DNA from 2 places in the Vibrio syngnathi genome. Region 2 is predicted to be linked to the other one. Evidence: riboswitches for the same ligand, from Rfam matches in the RefSeq annotation. Region 2 holds a riboswitch; the other holds the start of a gene.
The links. A riboswitch is a leader RNA that binds a small molecule or an ion and turns the genes downstream of it on or off. The one in region 2 is predicted to bind cobalamin.

Region 1 (3,418 bases), 320 kb from region 2:
ACATGTCTCCAAACGCGACCGCATCGATTGATAAGCCAGAATCTTTAAGTACCGAGACAATCGTACTTTGGTAAACCTCATTACTGGGGAAGACTTCCGGTAGCTCAATCATAATTAATGGTAAACCGATCAATCGAGCTTGCATTACAACTACCTCAATAGGAGTTACTTGGAAAGGAACTTCATCTCCAACATGTGTAGTATAGAGAGCAACAACTTCGTACTCGTTGCTTTCAAGTAGACGCTCTAACGCTAAGGTAGAGTCTTTTCCTGACGACCAACTTATGACGACTTTCTTTTTCATTGATATATCCAATAAGAAAAAACCGCCCGAAGGCGGTTTAGTTGTTAATTAGAACTGGTAGTCAGCGTTTATAAAGAAACTTCTTTCTTGTGTTTCATACCCTTTAGCTAACGTGTAATCTTTATCAAAAAGGTTGGCAATACGCCCTCTCATTGTGAAATGATCCGTCACAAAGTAGCTCGCAGCTATATCTACTAGCGAGTACTCATCTAACTCAACATTGCCGCTATCCATACGTTTACCTTGATATAAATAACTCAAGTCCGCCTGCCAGTTGTCCGCAAAATACGTCACGTTCCACTTAGCATTTTGTTTCGCTCTACGTAAAAGTTGAGACCCATCGCTTTTATCTGTCGGGTCCATAAAGTCAAGGCTAACTTGGTGAGAGAAACTTCCTGTATCGAATTCTCCCGATAGCTCTAAGCCTTTAATTTCAGCGACACCAATGTTTTTTGATGGCCATCCAACTATCATGTTTTTAATATCATTTTTGTAAGCCGACACTCTCCAATCAACTAATGATTGATGGGCTTCGAATGCGACTTCATAGTTTTTTGACTCTTCAGGCTTCAGTGTTGGTACACCTGAGCCCGGCCAATATAGTTGATTAAATGTCGGTGCTTTAAATGCCGTACCAGCATTAGCCGTCACGCGATAATTAGCTGCTAGCCAATATCCTAAACCCGCTTGCCATGTAGTATTCTTGCCATAGCGTTGGTTATCGTCACCGCGTAAAGCTAATTCAGCTTGTACGGTTTGGTTGTCATAAAAGCCACTAACATATAGCGAGTTATTCGTACGAGATTTCTCGGCATAGTCTTTTGAGGACTCTGATACGTCATCTTTAGACCAATCAAGGCCCGCACCAATAGAAACTTCATTGTTCACAGCGAATAAATTTGTGAAAGCAACGGCCTGGTGATCCGTTTGATAAGTACTTTTGTAGTAATAATCTTTACTAGAATCTTGAGCTTTACTTAAAGAAAAGTTGCTCGACAACGTTTCTCCAGTATAACTAAGACGGCCTATTGCACTGTAAAGTGTCTGATCTTTTTTAGCATTTTTCGGATCGTACTCTGTTTCACCATCCGAGTAAGTAGAATTAAACTTAAGCTTAAACTCGTCATTCAGTTTATGAGTTATCGCAAGCGCTAGCTCAGTCACTTCATGTCCATCTGCGTCTTGATCACCTGCTGAGTTTTGAACAGAAAACCCATCAGTCTCTGCTCGCTTTACAGCTACAGAACCACTTGTAGAGTCTGTAATATTACCAGACACTGCCACACTGCCTTTTTTGTATGAATCAGATCCAAACCCTACGCTAACTTTTGCTTCTGAACTTGATGTGTCTGTAATAATATTAATTACACCACCAATCGCATCGGCTCCATAAATTGCAGCTCGAGGACCACGCACAAACTCAATGCGCTGAACACCAACTAGTGGAATAGCAGCAAAATTTGCTCCTCCTGATGTTGCACTTGCTGTTTTCACGCCATCAATCAGTACTAAGATGTGGTCAGAGTTAGTACCTCTAACAAAAACACTCTGCTTTTGTCCGTAACCACCGTTGCTCGCTACCTGAATACCAGGTAAACGACGTAGTACTTCGTAAATATCATTAGCTTGAATCGCTTCAATCTCTGATCGAGTAACAACTACAACAGGTAGCGTGGTACTTTGAGTGCTTTGCTCAAAACGGTTAGCCGTAACGACCATGGTTTCGTCAGTAGATGCTTCTTGTGCTTGTAAATTGGAGATAGGTGAAAGCAGCGATGCTACAGTAACCGCTAAAAGGGATTTGTTCATGTTGTGATCCTAAATCGCGTAAAGTCCTACCAAACCACATTATGTGGCTTGGCCGCTGGCAGGTATTCGGACTCAAGAGCACAACCTTTCGGTTACCTAATATTCGACTTCCCACAAAATGCTATTTGCAGTGTCTATGAATACTCGTTCTCTTTTACCGCTGCGCGTCAGTTCTGGATTCCCACCAGATTCCCTTTCAGCCATCTATACATCTAGATAGCACCAGCTTGCAAAGATGTTATTAAGCTATCTTTCTTTTGTCCAGTCAATATTCAAATTTTCCGTGCTACAAAACTTTAGTGATATTACATTGCTATTATTTACGAACGATCTTTTACTCATTGTTAGGACAACACTGGACATAGTGCTGAGATTGAATAAAATCTGCGCTCTTGATTTAAAAGCACGACAGCAAAAGGCATAACAATGGCGAATTTAGAAGTAAACCCGCAACGCTACCAAGAGCAACTCGTAGAAAAGACTGAACGTCTTACTGAAATGTTCTCAGAATATAATGTGCCTGAGCTGGAAGTGTATGAATCTCCAGAGCAACACTACCGCATGCGTGCTGAATTCCGTGTGTGGCATGAAGGTGACGATATGTATTACGTCATGTTCAATCAAGAAACTAAAGAAAAATACCGCGTAGACCAGTTCCCAGCGGCTAGCCGCCTGATCAACGATCTAATGCCTCTCTTAACGGATGCAATGAAAGACAACCATTCTCTGCGCCATAAGCTCTTCCAAGTCGATTTCCTTTCGACTTTAAGTGGTGAAATTTTGGTATCACTGCTTTACCACCGTCAATTGGATGAACAGTGGATTCAAGATGCTAAAGCACTTAAGCAGCAATTAAACGATGAAGGTTTTAATCTAAACCTGATTGGCCGTGCTCGTAAGATGAAAATCGTACTGGATCGCGACTACGTCATTGAAAAACTAGATGTGAATGGTGATAGCTACATCTACCAGCAAGTAGAAAACAGCTTTACTCAACCAAACGGCAAAGTAGCAGAGAAAATGTTGGAATGGGCTGTCGACTGCACTCAAGACAGCAAAGGCGACTTGCTTGAGCTTTACTGTGGTAACGGTAACTTCTCACTAGCACTGGCACAGAACTTCGAACGTGTACTGGCAACAGAACTAGCGAAGCCGTCAGTAGAGTCCGCGCAATACAACATCGCGGCGAACAAGATTGAAAATGTTCAGATCATCCGCATGTCTGCAGAAGACTTTACCGTAGCAATGGAAGGCAAGCGTGAATTCCGTCGCCTACAACAAGCAAACATCGATCTGAAGAGCTAC
Region 2 (3,418 bases):
GGAACCACATCATGGGAGTCAGTTGCGATGCATAACCCTGATGTCATTATTCTTCTCGATTATCAAAATGGGACAGGCGCTAAAGGCATGCAAGCCTTTTTGGAACAACACCCAGCGATGAAACTGACCACAGCGGTAAAGACGACCCAATACCTTCCTCTACGTTATGAGGAAATTACTCCTGGGCCAGCAAACATAGCTGCAATTGAAAAACTGGCACAGCGCATCCAAGAAATCCATGACAAGTCTTAGTACTAACCTAAACCGAACCGTACTGAACACCTGCGTATTCAGTTCTGTTTTTGCCCTCTTAGCGATGCTTTCTCTGAGTTTAGGCAGCGTTAATCTATCTTTTACACAAGTCGCTACGATTTTTTCAGCTGCGATGAGTCAACAGATCGACTCTCCGATAGATCAAGTGGTACTGCATTTACGCTTGCCAAGAACAATCATCGCGATTATTTGCGGTGCTGGATTGGGTATTGTGGGGGCGTTATTACAAACCGTCACAAAAAACGACCTTGCCGACCCCTTCATTTTTGGATTGTCATCTGGTGCAGCGACTGGAGCTGTGTTTGTGATTACAGTCATCGGCAGCGCTATCGGTATTTGGACACTTCCACTCGCCGCTTTCATCGGCGGAATAATCTCGGCTTCGGCTGTGCTATTTCTAGTCAGAAAAGTAAATGGGCAAGCGTCTTCTCAAATTGTTTTAGCTGGGCTGGCTATCTCATTCTTATTTACAGCCTTAACCAATTTCTTGGTCTTCCACGGTGACCAACGTGCTGCCCATTCGATTCTATTTTGGTCGTTAGGAGGCCTAGGGAATGCGCGCTGGGACAATGTGTTAATTGTGCTTGCTGGACTTCTCGCCTTGATAGCCCTCAGTATCTTAAAACATCGTCAATTAGATTGTTTACTTGCGGGAGACGACGTAGCACAAACGATGGGAGTCGATACAAAACGCTTGCAAACTGGTGTCTTTATTGTCTGCGCTTTTGCGACTGCATGTTTTGTTTCTATCATCGGTGTCGTCGGATTTATTGGCTTGATGGTTCCTCATATCGCGAAAAAAATCATCGGCCCACTACACAAAAAGTTACTCATCACTTCAGGGCTGATTGGGGCTTTGCTTATGCTATTAAGTGATATTTTGGCAAGAACTTTGGTTGCACCTCAAGAACTGCCTCTTGGTGTTGTCACCACCGCGTTTGGAGCACTATTCATTGTTTCCATTTTGATGGAGAAAAGTAATGAAAGCTGAACGCTTCACCATCATTGCGATTCGTCATGGCGAAACCGAATGGAACCGAATTGGCAAAATGCAGAATCAATTGGATAGCCCTCTGACAATGGAAGGCAAACGACAGATGCATAACGTCGGTCGTTATCTCGCGACTCAAAAGTCATTGACCCTCAATGCTATTTACACCAGTCAATTAGGCCGTGCTATTTCGAGCGCGAAAACGATCGCACGCTACCTGAAAGTGCCCGTCATTTCTCAAATGGAGCTCAGTGAGTTCGATTCAGAACAGCAACGAAGAACAATGGCTATTCAGTGGATCCAACGAATTTCTCGTCACCACAACAATGAGAACCCTATTTTGCTGCTCGGACATGGCGACTGGATAAAAACATTAGCCAGTTTAGGGACACCAAAGCAAATCATAGAAACACCTAATAACGGAGAAATCCTCAGAATAGATATCGAAATATAACGTCAACATCAGGGAATCAGGTGTAACTCCTGGACTGTACCCGCAGCTGTAAGCGATGAGCCCTTTACAAACCACTGAGTCACACGACTTGGGAAGGAGTAAAGCGCAATGAGAACCTCAACATCGTAAGTCAGAATACCTGGGCATACATGAATATCGAGCGGGAAAACTCAACACCTATCCATACCTTGTCTAACAAGGGAACGCTCTGTATTCGTCAATACCTCAAACGTAGATGAAGAATACTGTGGTCACAAAAGTTAAACGATCCAAAAATAAGTCCGATCTCCGCAGTGGGTTTACCACAGGTGCGTGCGCAGCTGCAGCAAGCAGAGCGGCAGTTCAAACACTGTTAACCGGACAGCAGCCTGACTATATCTCCATCACTTTACCGAATGGTGAGCCCGCTACGTTTAAGGTCGCGTTTATCCAAACATCCAACGATGCGGTGACCGCCAGCATTGTTAAAGATGCAGGAGACGATCCCGACTGCACCCACGAAGCCCATATTCAGAGTATTGCCCGCTGGCATTCAGACCCCGGTTTTCACATCGATGGGGGGGTTGGCGTAGCGCGTGTGACGCTACCCGGATTAGAGCTTCCTGTTGGTCAAGCGGCGATTAATCCCGTTCCACATAAAAACATTCTCGACATGATCACCTTAGAGTGGAATCAATCAACCGATGGTCAGAGGAAATCAGCCGGTATCTCAGTGGAAATTTGTGTCCCTGACGGTGAAGAACGCGCCAAAGAAACCATAGGCCCACGCTTAGGCTTAATCGGTGGCATTTCAATTTTAGGGACGCGCGGGACCGTAAAGCCCTACTCCACTTCTGCATTTTCAGCATCAGTCCGCCAATCGGTACAAATCGCGAAACAAAATGGCCAAGACCACTTAGTTCTCACGACAGGCTCTCGAACCGAAAAGTCAGCGATGGCCATGCTACCCACTTATGACTCGATGTGCTTTATCCAAGCTGGAGATTTTGTTGGGGTCGGACTTCGCGCTGCGAAACGCTACCAAGTGAGCAAAGTTACCGTGGTCGCCATGATAGGCAAACTCGGAAAAATGGTCGCAGGACACATGATGACTCACGTATCCGGTAAATCGATCGACTTTTCATTGCTTGCCGATCTCGCCACTCAATCGGGCGCGTCAAGTGAATTTTCCGAAGCGGTTAGCCAAGCCAATACAGGCCGCCACGTACTCGATACATGGAAAGAAGCCCAATCGGGCCAAGAGACACCTAATTACGACTTTCTTACCTTGCTCTGCAAACAAGCTGCAGAGCACGCTGCTGTGTATGTCAAACATCACGTCAGCATTGAATTCAAATTGATCGACTTTAATGGCGATCTGTTAGCAGAACATCTCTGCTCAAAAGGAAGTGATGTGGGTATTCAAACCACAGACTTTGATGACGAAGCATGAACAAGGAAAACACTATGACTAATGATATGCGTCAAATGACCAAACAAGGCCGTCAAATTGAAAGTGATTCTTTCTCTATCATTGATGACGAAATCGAAACGATTCATGGTGGTCACAACTTCAATCAAGGCGAATGGAATGTGGTTCGTCGTGCCATTCATACTACGGGTGACTTTGAATACGCAAAACTGTACCAATTCAGTGAGGACGCGATTGAGTCGGCAATCACTGCATTAAAATCGGGTGCCAATATCATTACTGATGTCAG

Region 1: it holds a riboswitch for cobalamin, as region 2 does, so the genes downstream of both, K08M4_RS00655 (TonB-dependent receptor domain-containing protein) here and K08M4_RS02260 (cobalt-precorrin-5B (C(1))-methyltransferase) in region 2, are expected to answer to the same signal.

Annotation. Positions count from the first base shown of each region.
Region 1 covers NZ_CP017916.1:131,967-135,384, reverse strand. The annotation lists gene K08M4_RS00660 (Dph6-related ATP pyrophosphatase) at 1-304, opposite strand, end outside; gene K08M4_RS00655 (TonB-dependent receptor domain-containing protein) at 353-2,113, opposite strand; cobalamin riboswitch at 2,154-2,355, opposite strand; gene trmA (tRNA (uridine(54)-C5)-methyltransferase TrmA) at 2,540-3,418, shown strand, end outside.
Region 2 covers NZ_CP017916.1:449,460-452,877, reverse strand. The annotation lists gene K08M4_RS02275 (ABC transporter substrate-binding protein) at 1-252, shown strand, start outside; gene K08M4_RS02270 (FecCD family ABC transporter permease) at 239-1,264, shown strand; gene K08M4_RS21920 (phosphoglycerate mutase family protein) at 1,254-1,718, shown strand; cobalamin riboswitch at 1,729-1,859, shown strand; gene K08M4_RS02260 (cobalt-precorrin-5B (C(1))-methyltransferase) at 1,966-3,150, shown strand; gene K08M4_RS02255 (precorrin-8X methylmutase) at 3,165-3,418, shown strand, end outside.